DNA from 4 places in the Rhizobium sp. P1_E6 genome. Region 1 is predicted to be linked to each of the others. Evidence: riboswitches for the same ligand, from Rfam matches in the RefSeq annotation. Region 1 holds a riboswitch; each other region holds the start of a gene.
What was found. A riboswitch is a leader RNA that binds a small molecule or an ion and turns the genes downstream of it on or off. The one in region 1 is predicted to bind cobalamin.
Positions count from the first base shown of each region.

Region 2: another riboswitch for cobalamin. It lies ahead of cobU (bifunctional adenosylcobinamide kinase/adenosylcobinamide-phosphate guanylyltransferase); the one in region 1 lies ahead of nrdH (glutaredoxin-like protein NrdH).
Region 3: another riboswitch for cobalamin. It lies ahead of AC1D35_RS17560 (ABC transporter substrate-binding protein); the one in region 1 lies ahead of nrdH (glutaredoxin-like protein NrdH).
Region 4: another riboswitch for cobalamin. It lies ahead of bluB (5,6-dimethylbenzimidazole synthase); the one in region 1 lies ahead of nrdH (glutaredoxin-like protein NrdH).

Region 1 covers NZ_JBFUBG010000036.1:22,168-27,267, forward strand. Annotated here, with positions in the region: gene nrdF (class 1b ribonucleoside-diphosphate reductase subunit beta) at 1-550, opposite strand, end outside; gene nrdE (class 1b ribonucleoside-diphosphate reductase subunit alpha) at 565-2,733, opposite strand; gene nrdI (class Ib ribonucleoside-diphosphate reductase assembly flavoprotein NrdI) at 2,712-3,125, opposite strand; gene nrdH (glutaredoxin-like protein NrdH) at 3,139-3,360, opposite strand; cobalamin riboswitch at 3,627-3,853, opposite strand; gene metE (5-methyltetrahydropteroyltriglutamate--homocysteine S-methyltransferase) at 4,030-5,100, opposite strand, start outside.
Region 2 covers NZ_JBFUBG010000001.1:198,446-203,545, reverse strand. Annotated here, with positions in the region: gene cobN (cobaltochelatase subunit CobN) at 1-1,248, opposite strand, end outside; gene cobW (cobalamin biosynthesis protein CobW) at 1,258-2,304, opposite strand; gene cobU (bifunctional adenosylcobinamide kinase/adenosylcobinamide-phosphate guanylyltransferase) at 2,309-2,818, opposite strand; cobalamin riboswitch at 3,274-3,422, opposite strand; gene AC1D35_RS00955 (chloride channel protein) at 3,630-5,100, shown strand, end outside.
Region 3 covers NZ_JBFUBG010000033.1:10,103-15,202, reverse strand. Annotated here, with positions in the region: gene AC1D35_RS17570 (ABC transporter ATP-binding protein) at 1-195, opposite strand, end outside; gene AC1D35_RS17565 (iron ABC transporter permease) at 192-1,232, opposite strand; gene AC1D35_RS17560 (ABC transporter substrate-binding protein) at 1,229-2,260, opposite strand; cobalamin riboswitch at 2,441-2,723, opposite strand; gene AC1D35_RS17555 (metallochaperone AztD) at 2,779-4,011, opposite strand; gene AC1D35_RS17550 (arylsulfatase) at 4,254-5,100, opposite strand, start outside.
Region 4 covers NZ_JBFUBG010000054.1:27,532-32,631, forward strand. Annotated here, with positions in the region: gene AC1D35_RS22590 (MFS transporter) at 1-1,423, shown strand, start outside; gene bluB (5,6-dimethylbenzimidazole synthase) at 1,456-2,142, opposite strand; cobalamin riboswitch at 2,185-2,374, opposite strand; gene AC1D35_RS22600 (MFS transporter) at 2,526-3,941, shown strand; gene AC1D35_RS22605 (3-deoxy-7-phosphoheptulonate synthase) at 4,183-5,100, shown strand, end outside.

The DNA of each region.
Region 1 (5,100 bases):
TGAGCTTTGCGCGGCTCGACCAGTACATCGGCAGATAAAAGCCGGAGTAGAAGAGGAAGCTCTCGAGAAAGACGCTCGCGACCTTCTTCTTCAAGGGATCGCCGGAGGCATAATGCTCCATGATCAGCGCCGACTTCTTCTGCAGGAACTCGTTCTCTTCCGACCAGCGATAGGCATCATCGACATCTGGCGTCAGGCAGAGTGTCGAGAAGATCGAGGAATAGGAGCGCGCATGTACCGCTTCCATGAAGGAAATGTTGGAAAGCACCGCCTCCTCATGCTGTGTTGCCGCATCTGCCATCAGCTTGACCGAGCCGACACCGTTCTGGATCGTATCGAGCAGCGTCAACCCGGTGAAGACGCGGATCGTCAGCTGTTGTTCGGCGGTCGTCAGCGTTGCCCAGGAAGGAATGTCGTTTGACAGCGGCACCTTTTCCGGCAGCCAGAAATTGCCGGTGAGGCGGTTCCAGACCTCCAGATCCTTGTCGTCCTCGATGCGGTTCCAGTTGATGGCGCGCACGCGGCTGACCGGCTTTAATTGCATGTTCATGATGTCTCCGGTCGTTAAAGCGTGCAGGAAACGCAGCCCTGCACCTCGGTGCCGGACAACGCCATCTGGCGAAGGCGAACATAGTAGATCGTCTTGATGCCCTTCTTCCAGGCATCGATCTGGGCGCGGTTGATATCGCGCGTGGTTGCCGTATCCCGGAAGAACAGCGTCAGCGACAGGCCCTGATCGACATGCTGGGTCGCCGCCGCATAGGTGTCGATGATCTTCTCAGGGCCGATCTCGTAGGCATCCTGATAGTAATCGAGATTGTCGTTGGTCATGAACGGCGCCGGATAATAGACGCGGCCGATCTTGCCTTCCTTGCGGATCTCGATCTTCGAGACGATCGGATGGATCGAAGAGGTCGAGTGGTTGATGTAGGAGATCGAGCCCGTCGGCGGCACCGCCTGCAGGTTCTGGTTATAGAGGCCGGAGGCCATTACGGCCTTCTTCAGCTCAAGCCAGTCTTCCTGCGTCGGGATATGGATGCCGGCGTCATCAAACAGCGCCTGCACCCTCTCGGTAGCCGGCTTCCATTCCCGGTCGGTATATTTGTCGAAATAGTCGCCGGAGGCATATTTCGAATTCTCGAAGCCCTTGAAGCTCGCACCACGCTCGACCGCAAGGCGGTTGGAGGCGCGGATCGCGTGATAGGTCACCGTGTAGAAATAGATATTGGTGAAATCGACGCCCTCTTCCGAACCGTAATGGATGCGCTCGCGGGCGAGATATCCATGCAGGTTCATCTGTCCCAGGCCGATCGCGTGGCTGTCATCATTGCCCTTCTCGATCGACGGCACCGAGGAGATATGACTCATGTCAGAAACGGCTGTCAGCGCCCGGATCGAGGTCTCGATCGTCTTGCCGAAATCGGACGAATCCATCGCCATGGCGATATTCAACGAGCCGAGATTGCAGGAGATATCCTTGCCCATCACCTTATAGGAAAGGTCGTCGTTGAATTCACTCGCTTCGCTGACCTGCAGGATTTCCGAGCAGAGATTGCTCATGCTGATGCGGCCGGCGATCGGGTTTGCCCGGTTCACCGTGTCTTCGAACATGATGTAGGGATAGCCGCTCTCGAATTGGATCTCCGCAATCACCTGGAAGAATTCGCGCGCCTTGATCTTCTTCTTGGTGATACGGGCATCCGCCACCATCTCGCGGTACTTTTCCGTCACCGATATCTCGGTAAAGGGCACGCCATAGACCCGCTCCACGTCATAGGGCGAGAAGAGGTACATATCCTCATTGTTCTTGGCGAGCTCGAAGGTGATGTCGGGCACGACGACGCCGAGCGACAGCGTCTTGATGCGGATCTTTTCGTCGGCATTTTCGCGCTTGGTATCGAGGAAGCGCATGATGTCGGGATGGTGGGCGTTGAGATAGACGGCACCCGCACCCTGCCGAGCACCGAGCTGGTTGGCATAGGAAAAGCTGTCTTCCAGCAGCTTCATGACCGGGATGATACCGGAAGACTGGTTTTCGATCTGCTTGATCGGCGCGCCGGACTCGCGAATATTGGTCAGCGAAAGCGCTACCCCGCCGCCGCGCTTGGAAAGCTGCAGCGCCGAATTGATGGAGCGGCCGATTGATTCCATATTGTCTTCGACGCGCAGCAGGAAGCAGGAGACGAGCTCGCCGCGCTGCTTCTTGCCGGCGTTGAGGAAGGTCGGCGTTGCCGGCTGGAAACGGCCGGTAATGATCTCCTCGACTAGATCGCGGGCGAGCTGCTCATCGCCTCGGGCAAGCGCCAGTGCCACCATGCAGATACGATCTTCGTAGCGCTCGAGATAGCGCTTTCCGTCGAATGTCTTCAGCGTATAGCTGGTGTAGTATTTGAAGGCGCCGAGGAAAGTCGGGAAACGGAACTTCTTGGCATAGGCTTCGTCGAAGAGGTCGCGGACGAAATTGAAGGAATACTGATCGAGCACTTCCTGCTCGTAATAACCTTCCGTGACCAGATAATCGAGTTTCTCCCGGAGATTATGGAAGAACACCGTGTTCTGGTTCACGTGCTGCAGGAAATACTGCTTGGCCGCCATGCGATCCTTGTCGAGCTGGATCTTGCCCAGCTCGTCATAGAGGTTCAGCATTGCGTTCAGCGCGTGATAATCCAGCACGTCCGCTGCCTTTAGCGGTTTTGCGCCCGCATCCCGCGTCAGATTTGTCCCCGTGTCCAAAATCGTCCCATCCCGTCTTTGACATTGGCGACATCCTCGGCAGTCCCCAGAAGCTCGAACCGGTAGAGGTACGGCACCTGGCACTTCTGCGAGATCACGTCGCCGGCAAGCCCGTAGGTCTCGCCGAAATTGCTGTTGCCCGCAGCAATGACGCCACGGATGTTGGAGCGGTTTTCCGCATCGTTGAGGAAACGGATCACCTGCTTGGGCACGGCCCCCTTTACGACCCCTGGGCCGCCATCCCCGCAATAGGTGGGCGAGATCAGCACATAGGGTTCGCGGATGTGGATGTCTTCAGCGCCTACGGGAATGCGCGCCGCGCGCAGTCCCAGCTTCTCGACGAAACGATGGGTATTTTCGGACCGGCTGGAATAATAGACGATCAGGCCCACCGTTCTTCTCCGATCAGGAGAGCGCGCTGATCATATCAGGGCGGAAGCCCGCCCAATGGTTCTCACCGGCAACGACGACCGGAACCTGCATGTAGCCCATGCCGCGCACGCGATCGAGCGCGTCGGCATCTTCGGAAATGTCGATGATTTCATAGTCTACGCCCAGACGGTCGAGGGCGCGGTAGGTCGCGGTGCACTGAACGCAGGCAGGCTTGCTGTAAACGGTAACGCTCATCATGTTCCTCGTGATGTCAATGGATTCCGGACGCAGAACTAGGGTCGGGCGCCTTACGGCGTCCGGGGCAACGCTTGAGAATGATCTGACAAAGTTGGCGCTCTACACGCCTGGCATTATCCCTCGCAGGATGTGCATCGGCGGCGGTTTTGATGCTCTCAACATGACTTCAACCCCGAAGTGCTCATGCGGACGTTCGGGGCAGCGCAACAGGTGCGGATTTGATCCGCCTGACATGCACACAACCTTCCGGACACCCCGCCCGTGGACGTTTCTCGTTCAAGGCAGGTCTCCTGGCTCGCGGGTCGAAGCACCCTGCCCGCAGCCTTCCCAAAGCATCATGCCTCAGTGACCTGAAATCGGACAGTTGCTCGCCGCTTACAGTTGCGGGGGCAGCTCCGGCCTTGTTTCGCCTTCATGGCAAAACGCACCGTATTCCCGTCTTAGCCCTCAATCCTGACGAATCGAAGGAACCTTGAACACTAGATATAGTACTCGAATCGAAGTTGACGTCAACGGATGGTTTGTGCGTCGCGTTACGGCATGTTTGAAATTGCTACATTCCTGTGAAAAACATGGATAACGGCTGGTTAACAGCAGCAGGCTGTGGAGAAGGCCGCCGAGGCGAGAGCCGACCTATAGCCGGCTCTCCAGGAATCGAACAGGCGCTCAGACGTGAGTCATCACTGCGGCACCACGTAACAGCCGGGCGGCGGCCACCATGTTGACGAGCGCCGGGCGCACTTCTTCCCACTTACGGGTCTTCAATCCGCAATCGGGATTGATCCAGAGCTGTCCATCCGTCAGACGCTCGCGCGCCAGCGTCAGAAGCTCGGCCATTTCCTCGACATCGGGAACGCGCGGCGAATGGATGTCATAAACGCCGGGACCGATCTCGTTCGGATATTTATAGCTGCGGAAGGCTTCCAGCAGTTCCATCTTCGAGCGTGAGGTCTCGATGGAAATCACGTCGGCATCCATGGCCGCAATGGCGTCGATAATCTGATTGAACTCCGAGTAGCACATATGCGTGTGGATCTGGGTTTCGTCGGAAACACCGGATGAGCACAGGCGGAAGCTTTCCACCGCCCAGTCGAGATAGGTCTTCCAGTCCACTTTGCGCAACGGCAGACCTTCGCGAAGGGCCGCCTCGTCGATCTGGATCATCGCCGCACCCGCCTGTTCGAGATCAAACACCTCGTCGCGGATCGCCAGCGCGATCTGCCGGCTGACATCGGCGCGGGAGAGATCGTCGCGAACGAAGGACCAGTTGAGGATCGTCACCGGCCCCGTCAGCATGCCCTTCACCGGCTTCTCCGTCAGCGACTGCGCATAGCGCCACCATTCGACCGTCATCGGTACGGGACGGGAAACGTCGCCGAAGATGATCGGTGGACGGACATAACGGGAACCATAGCTCTGCACCCAGGCATGCTGCGTGAAGGCGAAGCCGGAAAGCTGCTCGCCGAAATACTGCACCATGTCGTTGCGCTCGAATTCGCCATGGACGAGCACATCGAGGCCGATTTCCTCCTGCCAGCGGATCGCCGCTTCGGTCTCCTTCTTCAGGAAGGCATCATAATCCGCCTCGCTGATCGCCCCCTTTGTGAAAGCAGAGCGAGATTTGCGCACATCAGCCGTCTGCGGAAAGGAGCCAATCGTCGTCGTCGGGAAAAGCGGCAGCCGAAGCTTTCGATCCTGCAGGCCGGTGCGCTCCGCAAAGTCACTGCTGCGTGTCTT
Region 2 (5,100 bases), on a different contig from region 1:
CGCAAGCGCAGCGACATAGCGCATGCGCCCGGCATCCGGCTCGCTGGAAACGATATTGGCCTCGACCGCAGCATCGTAGCGCGCCGCCGATTTGAAAGAGACGGCGCGCGACAGCACCCGGCCGTCCACTTCCGGCAGCGCGACATTCATGCCGAGATCACGCGCCGACAAGCCTTGCGAGGAAGCGGCCCAGGCTTCCCGCGACGAAGCGGAAAAGATCGCCTGCAGCACGATGGCGTCATTGGCCTCCAGCACTGTCGGCTGGCGATCGGCGCCGGGTGCGGAGACGGCAAAGCCGGTCGTGTTGATGACGACATCGGGCTTGAGGTCGGCGAAGATAGATTCAAGTATGCCTTTGGAGATGGGATCCTTGAGGCTGTAGGCGAAGACCGGCAGCGGGCGCAGGCCCTGTGCCTGCAAGGCTTCGATGAGTGCTTCGACAGGGCGGGTTTCGCCGCTTTGAACGAGGGCGCGGTAGAATGCGATGGCGACAGTCGGCACCGACCGTCCCTTCTCCCCATCGGGGAGAAGGTGGCCCGAAGGGTCGGATGAGGGGGCCACCCCACAAACCTCGCCATCGTACTCCCGCTGCTCGCTTCCTCCGTCGCTCGCCTCCCTCATCTGCCCCGTCGGGCATCTTTTCCCCGCTGGGGAGAAGGCAGAACCTGCTACCGCCTTCCACTCCTCAATCCCGACAAGCCCCCGCCCCGGCCACCAGATCCCCGCCTTCATCAGCGGCGCAGCCGGCGCCGGCTTCTCCGCCCCAGACAGCATCGCCGCCGCATAGGCCAGAAAGCCTCGCGCATTGGCATCACCACCCTCGATCAGATACCCCCAGAGCGCATTGAGATCATCGAGCGCCACATTCGAAAACGGCGTCAGCCCCGCATCCGGCCGCGCATCCCCCGGCAGCACCGCAATCAGCGCCCCGTTGCGGGCGGCAACCGCATGCAACGCCTCCAGCGCATAATGGAAATAGCTCGCCCCACCCAGCGCCCGCACGATGATCAGCTTCGCATGCCGCGCCGTGCGCTCGATATAGGTATCGACCGACATCGGATGCTTCAGGCTCATCAGGCTCGCAAGCCTCAGCGAATGCCCCGTCGCTCCGCCGCCATGAGCCGCGGCGATTGCCGCAAGCTCGGTGTCGGCGGCAGAGAGGAACAGGATATCGCCCGGCGACTGGCCGAGGTCGATGGCCTCGTCCCCGTCGCTGATCGTTCCCTGTTGAGCCAGAAGCAGATGCATCGAAACTCCTTAGACCAGCGCCACGATCGCCTTGCGCACCGCGTCCTGATCCATCTCGTGCAGGCCGATGACGACGAGGCGCGTGCTGCGTGCTTCGCCCGGCGCCCAGGCGCGGTCGAAATACTGGTCGATGCGGGCACCCACGGCCTGCAGCTGCAAGCGCATCGGCTTGCCGGAGACATCGATGAAGCCCTTGAGGCGCAGCACGTCATGCTCGGCGATAATGCGCTTCAGCTTCTCGACGAAACCTGATGTATCGGCGATAGCGCCGAGCTCGACGACGAAACTGTCGAATTCGTCGTGATCGTGCGGCGTACCGTCCTCATGCTCCAGCTCGTGATGGGACTTGCGGTTGACGATATCGTCTTCCGTGCCGATGCCGAGGCCGAGCAGCACGCTTGCCGGCACGTCGCCATTTTTCGCTTCGATCATCACAGGCTTGCGGGCGATGCGCGAGGCGACTTCTCTTTTCACACGGCTAAGGCCGTCAGCGTCGATCAGATCGGTCTTGTTGAGCACGATGAGGTCGGCGCAGGTCAGCTGATCCTCGAAGAGCTCCTCGATCGGGCTTTCATGATCGAGCGATTCATCCTCGACGCGGCGTGCATCGACGGCATCATGGTCATCGGCAAACCGCCCGGCGGCGACGGCCGCGCTATCGACCACGGTGATGACGCCGTCAACGGTGACTTCGCTGCGAATATCCGGCCAGTTGAAAGCGGCTACCAGCGGCTGCGGCAAAGCAAGACCCGAGGTTTCGATGACGATATGATCAGGGCGCTGCTCGCGCTCCAGAAGCTTCGTCATGGTCGGAATGAAATCGTCGGCCACCGTGCAGCAGATGCAGCCATTGGTGAGTTCAATGATATCGTCCTCGGTGCAGTTCTCCGCCCCGCAGCCCTTCAGCACATCACCATCGACGCCGAGATCGCCGAACTCGTTGATGATGAGCGCAATCTTCTTGCCGCCGGCATTGGTGAGCAGGTTGCGGATCATGGTCGTCTTGCCGGCGCCGAGGAAGCCGGTGATTACGGTTGCGGGGATTTTCTGCTGCATGGAACTAACCCTTCATTTTCAGCGGCAGTCCTGCCGCGATAAAATAGACATCCGCGGCTTCTGCCGCGATCATTTGGTGCAGCCGGCCGGCATGGTCGCGGAACTCCCGCGCCATGCGATTCTCGGGCACGATACCGAGACCGACTTCATTGGAAACGATGACGAGCCGCGCCTTTGCCGTAGGAAGCCAGGTGGCAAGGGCGGCGGACTGGGCGGCGATATCGCGCTCGTCCATCATCAGGTTGGTGAGCCACAGTGTCAGGCAGTCGACGAGAACAGCCCTGCCCTCGCCGTCGATGGCGGCAAGGCGTTCGGTCAGATCCAGCGGCTCCTCATGCGTGGTCCAGGAAGGGCCGCGGTCGGCCTTGTGCTGGTCGATGCGCGCCCGCATTTCGTCGTCCCAGGCGCGGCCGGTGGCGATGTAGTGGCGGTCGAGGCCGCTGGCTGTCACGAGGTTTTCGGCAAAGCGGGATTTGCCGGAGCGGGCACCGCCGAGGATGAAGGTGGCGGTCATGCTCGGACGACCCTCGCAGAAAGCGCCGAACACAAGCAAAGCGTCAAATGACAGGAGTACCCTGCGGCCCCCTCATCCGACCCTTCGGGCCACCTTCTCCCCGCGGGGGAGAAGGGGAAACCCCACCGCACCACCAGAGGCAGCGCTGAATCATATCCTTCAGCCAAGACAACCTCCGTGCTGGCAGCGGGTGAATACCCAGAATGGGCATTATGCCCGGCACGGATGGCAGGTCTCCTGGCTCGCAGTTGTCGGCGGCGACCGGGGCGACCGTTTACGGTCGCCCCTGATCGTGCCAGCGGATCTGCCTCGCCTTCCCGGCTGCATCTCGTGAAAAGGCGGACGATTCGTAGAATTGGAGGCGTCCTGCCCCGGCTGATCACGATGCATTTCCAGTGGCTTTTCCGGCACCTGTCCCGCCTTGCCCGCCTGCACCACGCAGGCTGCCGACGCAGCAGTCGAAATGCCGGATGGAAGACCCTGACTGCTCTACAGTCGCGGGGTCGGCTGTGATGAAAGCGCCCGGTTTGGGTCCGCCCCGTCACATTCCCTTTTCATCCGGAAGGCGTAACGCCGATCCGGAACCATCCATTATGTCTATTCATGGTTAGGCCCCCGCCCCCGCCATGTCAATTGGCGCACTGGGTGCATACGGCCCTCATCTCGACTTAGACTACAGATATTATCGTCTTTAATCAAAGGCTTACGTCACAAAAACTTTACGGCCCGGCCGGTATTTCGCCGCAATTGCCGCTCATGCGGATGGCGGCCCCGCCCTTGACCTGCACTCCTGCTGCCTAGTTTCCCCATGATGCTCTCCCGAATGGATATCCGCCGCCTCGGCCCTCTTGGCACAGTCCTCGATCCGGGACGCATGCGCGCGCTCGTCCGACATAGCGAAATGGGCATGGTCTTTGCCGGCGCGCTCGTCGGTATCGCCTCGGGGCTTGCGGTCACCGCCATGAGCTACGTCTCGGAGGAGATGCACAGGCTGATCTTCGGCATCGACGGCACGACGAGGCTCAGCGCCTCGCAGATCGACAACAAGTTCCTGCTGATGGCCGCCCCGGTTGCCGGCGGCATGCTGCTCGGCCTGCTCATCTTCATTCTCGCCAGATGGCGCAAGAAGCCGATGGTCGACCCGATCGAGGCGAATGCGCTGCATGGCGGCCGCCTGTCGCTGACGGACAGCATCCTCGTCGCCATCCAGAATCTTGTCTCCAATGGTTTCGGCGCATCTGTGGGGCTGGAAGCGGGCTATACGCAGCTTGCCGCCGGCATCGCCTCGAAATTCGGGCTGAAGCTGCAGTTGCGCCGCTCCGACATGCGCGTCCTCGTCGGCTGCGGTGCGGCGGGCGCTATCGCTGCCGCCTTCAACGCGCCGCTGACGGGCGCCTTCTATGCCTTCGAGCTCATCATCGGCACCTACACGATCGTCTCTCTGACGCCTGTCGTCGTCGCCGCTCTTGTCGCTACGCTGGTCGCCCGTCTGCTCTCCGGCAGCGATTTCATCATCGATGTCGGCAGCTTCGGCGCGGTCGCCCCGGCCGATTACGTTCCGGCGCTGCTGCTTGGCGCGGTCTGCGCCGGCGTCGGCATCCTCATCATGCAGGGCGTATCCTTCGTCGAGGAGCTGGCGCGCAAAAGCTCCATCGCACTGCCCTTCCGCCCGGCGCTCGGCGGCATCGTCGTCGGCCTCCTGGCGCTGGTCTCGCCGCAGGTGCTGGCCGCCGGCCACGGCGCGCTGCATCTGAACCTCGCCCATGAGATCACCATCCCGGCACTCATCGGCCTGTTTCTGCTGAAATCGGTGGCCTCAGCCGTCTCGATCGGCTCCGGTTTCAGGGGCGGCCTGTTCTTCGCCTCGCTTTTCATGGGTGCGCTGCTTGGCAAGCTCTTCGCCTACTCGGCTCCTTATTTCGCCGATGCAAGCCTGACGCCGGTTATCTATGCCGTCGTCGGCATGAGTTCGCTGGCCGTCGCCGTCATCGGCGGGCCGTTGACCATGACCTTCCTGGCGCTGGAGATCACCGGCGACTTTCCGATCACCGCTTTGGTGCTCGCCGCCGTCATCACCTCCTCGCTCGTGGTGCGCACGACCTTCGGCTATTCCTTCGCCACATGGCGCTTTCATCTGCGCGGCGAAAGCATCCGCAGTGCCCATGATGTCGGCTGGATCCGCAACCTGACCGTCGACAAGCTGATGCGATCGGACGTGAAGACGGCAAAACCCGGAATAACGCTGGACGAATTCAAGCAGGCCTTCCCGATCGGCTCGACGC
Region 3 (5,100 bases), on a different contig from region 1:
ATCATCGTCGCCGAGGCGGATGATGCCGGATCTGACCTGCCGCAGCCGGCAGATCAGGCGGAGCAGACTCGATTTTCCGGAGCCGTTCGGCCCGAGCAGGCCGAGCACCTTGCCCTTTTTGACCGATATGCTGACGCCATTGACGATGACGGTATTGCCGGCGGCATAGGTGACCTTGTCGACTGATATGCTCATGCGCTTCTCCGCACGCGATAAAGGATGATGGCGAAGGCCGGGGCGCCGAAGAGCGCGGTGACGACGCCGATCGGCAGGATCTGCTGCGGAATGATGATGCGCGAGACGATGTCGGCGCCGACCATGAAGATCGCCCCGCCAAGCGCTGTCGCCGGCAGCAGGCGGCCATGGGCTGGGCCGACCAGGAAGCGGGCGGCATGGGGAATGACGAGGCCGACGAAGCCGATGGAGCCGACCATGCTGACGACGCTTGCGGTCATCGTAGCCGTGACGGCGAGCAGGGTGAACTGCACCCGGCGCACGGCGATGCCGAGGGAAGCTGCGGCATCCGTGCCGAAGGCGAAGGCATCCAGCGCACGCACATGGGCAAGGCAGATGACGAAGCCTGTCAGTGCGACCGGCAGGGAGAGATAGACATCCGGCCAGCGCACGCCGCTCAGCGACCCCAACAGCCAGAAGAGCACGCCGCGGGCCTGTTCTGCATTGGCCGACGTGGTGACGATATAGGAGGTCAGCGCATTGAAGAGCTGCGAGCCCGCCACGCCGCAGAGAATGATGCGCTCGCTGGTGCCGCCCACACCGGCTGCCAGAATGCCGACCAGCAGGAAGGCAATGACGGCGCCGATGAAGGCGCCGGCGGAGAGGCTGAGCACGCCATAGCCGAAGCCTGATATCATGACGCAGACGGCCCCGGTAGAGGCGCCGGCCGAAATGCCGAGCACATAGGGTTCGGCGAGCGGATTGCGCAGCAGCGCCTGCAACACCGTGCCGCAGAGCGCCAGCGACGCACCGGCACTGGCCGCCACCAGCGCGCGGCTGAGGCGGTAATCCCAGACGATGCCCTGATGAATGCGGCTGAGTTCGAATGCCGTGCCGAACAGGCGGTTGGACACCGCCTTTGCCGTGGTGGCGAGAGGAATGGCGATCTCGCCTATAGACACGGCAAGGCTCACCACCAGCCCGAGCAGGACGAAGGCGGCGATGGTGAGCGCGGCGAGCGCCCACCATTTCCTCTGTCGCAAGGCAGCCTGGCTCACTGCGTCAGACCGAAGGACTTGATGCCCTTTGCGAGCGTTTCGATACCGTCGATCGTGCGGATCGTCGGGTTCATCGACTGCGCGTCCATCATGATGAAGCGCTTGTTTTTCACCGCATCGAGTTCACTGGTGACCGGATCATTCTCCAGGAAATCCACCTTCACCTTGGGATCGTCGGCGGCATAGCGACGGCGGTCCATGGTGGCTATGACGATGACAGCGGGATTGGCCTGCGCAATGGTTTCCCAACCGACGAGGGGCCATTCCTCTTCCGTGCTGACGACGTTTTTCGCGCCGAGCGTCTTCAGGATATAGGCCGGTGCGCTGTTCTTGCCGGCGATGAAGGCATCACCCTTGACCTCCTTACTGGAGAACCAGAAGACGACGGGCAGGTTCTTTGCGGCAGCGCCGGCAACGGATGCGGCGGCATCGGCCTCGCGCTTTTTCAGGTCGGCGATCAGCCTGTCGCCGCGGTCCTTGATGTCGAAGATTTCAGAGAGTTCGGTGATTTCCTGATAGATCAGGTCCATCGTGAACAACTCCTTGCGCACGCCATCACCGCCATCGGCGTTGATCTTGGCGACGCAATCGGCAGGCGCGACATAGGTGTTGATGCCGAGATCTTTGAACTGCTCGCGCTTGCCGACGGACCCCTGCGTACCGACATGCCATTCGAATTCGGCAGCCACCAGATCGGGCTCGACACCGACGACGGATTCGAAGCTCGGGTCATTGTCAGCCAGTCGTTTGATCCTGCTGTTGGCGTCGGCATATTGCGGCAGGACCGGGCCGACCCAGACGGCCGTGCCGGCGATCTTGTCGGCAAGGCCGAGCGAGAAGAGCACTTCGGTCATGCCTTGGCCGATCGAAACGATCTTGGCCGGTGCCTTGTCGAACGTGACCGGCTGGCCGCAATTGGTAAGGGTGAGGGGGTATCGGGTGGCGGCGAAGGCGGGGGCTGCGAGGCCGGCCAGGCAAAAGCCGGCGAGCCCGAGCGCAAGGGAAAAGCCTGGAAGTAACTGGCGCATTGGAAACTCTCGATCGGAAGGAAAAGGGCTAGCGGACGCCGGCGCGCGCAGATGCGTGAGCCAAGCGTGGAGGGAGAGGGCTAGCGGCGGGTGGTCCAATCGGGACGGATCGCATGCGGCAAGCGGCAGGGATTAAGGTCAATCATGTCTGCTCCTTGTCCGGGCATCCCCGCCCGGCTGATTGGATCGTGATTGACGGCAGGTCTCCTGGCTCACGGATGTCAGTCGGTCATCTGCCTTCCCGCGCTTTCGCACAGTGGCATGGCCCTGAGGCCTTGGAGTGACCGGCTCGCTTGTCATGTCCTGATATGAATGGCGCACCATACATTCCGGGATATAACCAGCAATCCGCTTACAGTTGCGGGGGCAGCCACGGTCTTGGTCCCTTTTGGGTCGTCCGCACCGTGTTCCCTATTAATCCCCTCGAAGCTCTCCTCGGGGAACCGTCGTCCTGATCTATGACGCCGCCGTGGGCGACGTCAAGCACCGGATGCAAAGTGTCCCGGGTCCGGAGCCGCTCAGTGGCTGGCGCCCGAGCCGCCGGCGGCGACGAGCGCGAAGGGTTGGCCGTCGACGGGGATCGTGCGCGTTTCCTTCAGCGTTTCGCTACTGACGAGGCGGATCAGGCTGTGGCGAGGATCGGTGATGGCGATATTATCGCCGGCCACGGCCAGCCGCGGCCGCGGATCGCGCCAATGCCCATCCTTGCTGTAGGGCTCCGTGACGGTTTCCGATCTGACGATCTCGCCCTTCACCGTATCGAGCAGGTGCAGCTTGCCGTCCTCGGTGAGGATATAGGCATTCTGGAACCGTGCCGGATCGAGCACGAAATCGACGCGGCGGGTCGGAAGGTCTATGACGCGGTAGGGTGTTTCGGTGCTGTCGGGATCGATCAGCACCACCTTGTCCTCCCCGTAATTGCCGAGGAAGAACTGCATGGAGCGCCCGCCGAGCAGGGTCGAGACCTTGCCTTGCGGCAGCGACGCGCCATAGCCGAGCATCTCCAGTTTGGGGCCTTTCGTGCCGCCGGGGCGGGCGACGAGCACGCCTTCCTCGCAACCGAAGGCGACGAGGCGGGCGGAGGTCGCCTCGCCATGCAGGCCGGTGCAGGGCGCGACATCGCCCACCTGTTGTCCGTCACGGTCGAGCACGCGCAGGCCAAGGCGCGGCGGCAACTCGCCTTCCTTGACCGGCGCCTGCATGTTCGGCACTGAAACCAGCAGGTGATTGCCCATCGGCACCGCGACGCCGTGATGGGCGGCGATGGTGTTGAAAGCCTTCGGCTCCGGCTTTGCCTGCAGCAGACTACTTTCCCTCAGGAGATCGAAGCGGTCGGTGCGGTCGTAGAAGATCGCCACGTCATCGCCATGCGTCACGACATGGCCGGGCTTCTCGCCCTTTATCGTCGCGCCGATCAGCTTCGGCGGCGTCACTTCGAGATCGCGATGCTCCCCATGATCGGAAAGGACAATGCCGGTATCGATGACATGAACGATATTCTCATCGCCCTGGACCGCAAAGACCGTGCGCCCGGTGTCGCTCAGCGACAGGGCGGCATAGCCCTTGAGATCGAAGCGACCGATCTGTCTGCCGCTCGCAAGATCGATGGCGCGGACGACCGGCAGGCTGTGATCAGCCACGAAAAGCCGCCAGCTTTCCTGCTGTTCCTCCTCTGCGCGGGAAGCCGATGGCAGGGCGGCGGAGGTGAGCGCGGTGGCGACTGCGAAGACAGCGAAAAGGCGCCGGGACATGAAATCTCCTTTAATGTAATAACATTACATCTTCGTTGTTATAAAGTTACATTTGCCTTGTCCAGTCCTGGCTGTCGGATTTTTGGGAAATTAGGGCGCTGGCCTCGTTTGATGTTTGGCCGGCTTTCATCGTGACCGGATCGCAACGTCAAGCACGGGCAGTGAGAACTGTTGCCGGTGGAGGGGAACGTCGGCTGCAGCAGGCGGCGCGACGGCCGCCTCGCTGCGGTGATGTTTTGCAATCAGTTCTTCGGCGCCGACAGTTTCTGCATGACCTCGTCGAGATTGAAGCTCGCGGGCTTCTGACGGACGGGGAATTCCGCGAAGCTTTGCAGCCATTTCCCGACGATCGCCTGCGAGGGAACGATGACGAAGGCGCGGTCGAAGAACCATTTTTCGTATTCGATGGATTCGTCGCCGCGTTCGAACGGGTCGGCCCGGAGATTGAAGAGGAGCGGGGCCCTGAGTTCGGTGAATGGCTGGCGCCAGACGCCGATGCCCGTGTGATCCTGCGACTTGAAGACGACCTTCCAGTTCAGCACGCGGACGGCGACCAATTCGCCATCGTCGTTCCAGTAGAGGAAATCGCGGCGCGGCGTCTCGTTTACGCTTCCAGACAGGAAGGGCATGAGATTGTAGCCGTCGAGATGCACCTTGAACGTCTTGGTGCCGGCGGTATAGCCGGTCAGGCATTTCGCCACGATATCCGGTTCGCCTGCCGCCGCGCAGAATGTCGGGATCAGGTCGTAATGCGAGAAGGCCTCGTTGTGGATCGTTCCGGGCTTGATGACACCAGGCCAGCGAATGCATGTGGGCACGCGATAGCCGCCTTCCCAGTTGGTTGCCTTTTCTCCCCGGAAAGGCGTGGTGCCGCCATCCGGCCAGGTCATCACCTCGGCGCCGTTGTCGCTGGTATAGACGACGATCGTATTGTCGGCGACGCCGAGATCGTCCAGCTTCTTCAGGAGTTCGCCGATCATGGCGTCATGTTCGAGCATGCCGTCAGGATAGACGCCAAGGCCGGTCTTGCCGACGGAATCGGCCTTCAGATGCGTGTTGACGTGCATGCGGGTGGAGTTGAAATAGCAG
Region 4 (5,100 bases), on a different contig from region 1:
TGAAAAGGTGCTGCATGCCGATTTCAGCGCGCTGCAATGGATCATGAACGCCTACACGATTGCCGTCACCACCGTGCTGATGGCGGCCGGCACCTTTGCCGATCGTTACGGCCGCAAGCGCGTCTTCCTCATCGGCATTACCGCCTTCGGCCTCACCTCGCTCGTCGCCGGCCTTGCGCAGGATGCCTCGCTGCTGATTGCTGCCCGCTTTCTGCAGGGTATGAGCGGCGGCATCATGCTGATCTGCCAGGTCGCCGTTCTCTCCCATCAATTCCGGGAGGGCCGCGCCCGCAGCATGGCCTTCGGCTGGTGGGGCATCATCTTCGGGATCGGCCTCGGCTTCGGCCCGATCATCGGCGTTGCCATCGTGGCAGCCGCCGGCTGGCAATGGGTGTTTCTCATTCATGCGGTCCTTGCCGTCATCACCATAGCCCTCGCTGTGACAGGCATTGAGGAATCGCGCGACCCGGGTGCGGGACGGCTTGATATTGCCGGCATCGCCACCCTTTCACTATCGGTCTTCTGCCTCGCCTTCTTCATCACGCAGGGGCCGGCCCTGGGCTTTGCCAGCCCCACGGCACTCGCCATTATCGCTCTTTGCGCGGTAAGCCTTATCGCCTTCGTCATTGCCGAGTGGCTGAACCCGCGGCCCATGTTCGATGCCTCGGTCTTCCGCATCCGCACTTTCTCGGGTGCGATCATCGGCTCGGCTGCCATGAACATCAGCTTCTGGCCCTTCATGATCTATCTGCCGATCTGGTATCAGGCCGGCCTCGGCTACGGCAGCCTTGCCGCCGGTCTCTCGCTGCTGGCCTATACGCTGCCGACCCTTGTCGTGCCGCCGTTTGCCGAGCGTCTTTCGCTCCGCTACCGGCCGGGCCTCGTCATTCCCGGCGGTCTCTTCACCATCGGCCTCGGCTTCCTGTTGATGAAGTCTGGCAGCGCCGCCACCGAGCCAAGCTGGCTGACCATGATGCCTGGCGCCCTGCTCTCAGGCATCGGATTGGGCTTCACCAACACTCCGGTCAGCAATACGACGACGGGTGCCGTCTCCAGCGATCGTGCCGGCATGGCCTCCGGTATCGACATGAGCGCCCGTATGATCTCGCTCGCCATCAACATCGCCGTCATGGGCTTCATCCTCTTCAACGGCGTCTTCTCGCATCTGAAGAGCGTCCTGCCGTCATCGATGGCGGCGGACGATCTCCGCTTGGCTGCCGAACGCATTTCCGCCGGCAATATCGCCTCCCTGCCCGATATCCCGGCCGCGACGGTGCATGATGCGCTCGTCCAGGGATTCGGCGCAGTCATGCTCTACGGCGCCGTCGGCGTCTGGCTGATGGCCGCCGCGAGCTTCCTCGTCTTCGGCCATTGGAAAGCCCCTGTTTGCGCCAGGGAATGCGATAGCCAGCCAGCCCAATGATGCAGACCCGCGCCGGCTCAACCCGGCGCGGTCTAGCCTTCAACCTGCCCCCAGCCGTCATGGAAGACCAGTTCTTCCAGCGGCATCCTTTGCCGCCAGCCTTTGACCGCCAGTTCCGGCTGCTCGTAGAGCCGTTCGACGAAGCCGGCGCAGAGCCAGCCCACCACCTCGATATGATCGGGAATGCCGAGGATTTCCTTCAGGTCGCCCTCGCGAAAGATGCTGACCCAGCCGATGCCGACGCCTTCCGCTCTGGCAGCAAGCCACAGGTTCTGGATGGCGCAGACGGTGGAATAGCTGTCCATACGCGGATTATGCGTGCGCCCCAGTACCACGCTGCCGCTGCGGGTAGGATCGCAGGTCACGCAGATGCCGAGTGGCGCCTCGACAATGCCTTCGAGCTTCAGCGAACGGTATTTTTCCTGCCGTTCGCTGTCGAACATGCGGGCCGCTTCCTCATTCGCCTTCATGAAAGCATCGCGCACCCGCGCCCTGACCTCGGCACTCTTCACCAGAATGAAATTCCACGGCTGCATGAAGCCGACCGAAGGCGCGTGATGCGCCGCCGTCAGCAGCCTTGTGACGAGATCATCCGGCAAGGGATCGGGCAGGAACTGGCTACGCACATCGCGCCGCGTCATGATCGCATGATAGACGGCCTCGCGTTCGGCCGCAGAAAAACCGGATGCCGGGCAAGCGGCATCATCAATGGGTCGCATCGTCAAATCCCCAACAACGCAACCGCCCGCCGTCCGCGCGGGTTGGGTCTATCTTGCCAGGCCGGTCTTCTGACTTGGCTTCATTCGCTTCGCCGCAGCCTTCCCGGCCTTGCGGCCAGTGGCGTGATAAGCGGCAAGCGTCAGCCTTACAGCGTTGGGCACGTTCCGGTCTCGCACCGGATTCCCGATTCTCCCGCCTGTGAAAACGGGCACCTGACGGCTGATCTATGGCGTGGAAACGGCATGGCGGCAAGCTGCATGCGACATTCATTTCGTGGACAGTCCGGAAATGCTGGCCTAGAACGAAACCCGAATCCGACTGGCGCCGAAAGCGCCCCTTCATTCTCATTGCATTCCGGTTGCCCGTGTCCCGTCTAACGCCGATGATCCTCGCGGTCGCCCTGTTCATGGAACAGATGGATTCGACCGTGATTGCCACCAGCCTGCCTGCGATTGCTGCCGATATAGGCACTTCGCCGATCGCATTGAAGCTTGCGGTAACGAGCTACCTCGTGGCCTTGGCGATCTTCATTCCGATCAGCGGCTGGATGTCGGATCGCTTCGGTGCCCGCAATATTTTCCGCCTGGCGATCTTTGTCTTCATGGTCGGCTCCGTCGCCTGCGCTTTCTCCAATTCCATCGCCGCCTTCGTCATCTCCCGTCTCATTCAGGGTGCCGGCGGCTCGATGATGACGCCGGTCGGGCGATTGCTGCTGGTACGCGGTACGCCACGTCACCAGCTGGTGAATGCCATGGCCTGGCTCACCATTCCGGCGCTGATCGGCCCGATCATGGGACCGCCGATCGGCGGCTTCCTGACGACCTATCTCAGCTGGCACTGGATCTTCTGGATCAATGTGCCGATCGGCATTATCGGCATCATCCTCGTCACCCGCTTCCTGCCGGCTGTCGAACCGCGCAGCCCGAAGCCGATGGATTTTCCGGGTTTCTTCCTGTCGGGCATCGGCTTTTCCGGTTTCGTCTTCGGCCTTTCGGTCATCAGCCTGCCGGCGGTTCCCGTCATCTACGGTTATGTTACCGTCGCTGTCGGCATCCTTTCCGGCATCCTCTATTTCATCCATGCCAGGCGCACGCCGCATCCGCTGCTCGACCCGAAAATGTTCCGCTATCCGATGTTCCGGGCATCGATCCTCGGCGCCTCGAATTTCCGCATGGGGCTCGGCGCGTTACCCTTCCTCATGCCGCTGATGCTGCAGCTCGGCTTCGGCATGACCCCGCTGCAATCAGGCTCGATCACCTTCGTCAGCGCGCTCGGTTCGATGGGCTCGAAATTCGCCGCCACCCGCACCTACAATGCCTTCGGCTTCCGTAACGTCATTGCGCTGACCACCTTCCTCGCCGCGATCTTCCTCGGTGTGAACGGCCTCTTCACCGTCGAAACGCCGCTCTATGTCATCATGGGCTGTCTTCTCGTCGGCGGCCTGCTGCGTTCCATGGCCTTCTCAGGCGTCAACGCCATGGCCTTCGGCGATGTGGACGAGGCCGACAGCAGCCAGGCAACCGCCATCAATGCGGTGGCGCAGCGCATCTCCATGGCCATGGGCGTTGCCGTCGCCGGCACGATCCTGGAAATCTCATCGAGCTTCCACGGCGGCAAGCTGCTGGTTTCCGATTTCCATATCGCCTTCTTCATCGTCGCGGCGATCTCCGCCCTTGCCTGCATCACCTTCCTGCGCCTGCCCGCCAATGCCGGAGAGGAACTGACGACGCGCCGCCGCAAGAACCGACATGCAGAGCCGGAAGAGGCACAAGGAGAGGCAATGGCGGAAAGCCGCTGAAAACCTCACGGATCGGTCATTTTCTCTCACAGATTCCGCGTGACAACTCCCATCGGCATAGCTACATAGGCTGCATGTCGATTTCGTCCGTTTATGCATCGCGATTTTATTCGTACCGCTGCTTCCAGCGGATGCGGGTCTGTGCGTAGACGAAACTAACGCAACGACAAACCCGAACAGCCGCTAGTCAACCTGGCGGCTTTTTTGTTCCGCACGGTATGACCAAACAGGAGAGCATACCGTGACTGACACTATTGATGATCTTCGCATCGTCGAGATCACCCCGCTGACCAAACCTGCCGATATCATCTCGGAAATCCCGCGTGACGCCGCCGTCACCGAGACCGTGACCGGTACGCGCGACACGATCCACAACATCCTCACGGGCAAGGACGACCGCCAGCTCGTCATCATCGGCCCCTGCTCGATCCATGATCCGGCAGCCGCTCGCGAATACGCCTCCCGCCTGGTCGAGCAGCGACGACGCCTCTCCGGCGATCTCGAAATCGTCATGCGCGTCTATTTCGAAAAGCCCCGCACCACTGTCGGCTGGAAGGGCCTGATGAACGATCCGCATCTCGACGGCAGCTACCGTATCGAGGAGGGCCTGCGCCTCGCGCGCCGCCTGCTGCTCGACATCAACGCCATGGGCCTGCCGGCCGGCTGCGAATTCCTCGATACGATCACGCCGCAATATATCGCCGACCTCGTCAGCTACGGCGCCATCGGCGCGCGCACGACCGAAAGCCAGATCCACCGCCAGCTCGCCTCGGGTCTCTCCTGCCCGATCGGCTTCAAGAACGGCACGGATGGCGGCGCGCGCATCGCGCTCGATGCGATCATGGCGGCTTCCCAGCCGCACCATTTCCCGGCCGTCACCAAGGACGGACAGGCAGCGATCGCCTCGACGCGCGGCAACGAGGACTGCCACATCATCCTGCGCGGCGGCAAGCGCCCGAATTATGAGGCGGCAGACGTCCAGGCCGTTATCACCGAAGCCGTCAAGCTCGGTGTCGACCCGCGCATGCTGATCGATGCCAGCCACGCCAACAGCGGCAAGGATCCGATGAACCAACCGAAGGTCGTCCGCGCCGTCGCCGGCCAGATCGTCGCCGGCAATGACCATATCAAGGGCATGATGATCGAGAGCAACCTCGTC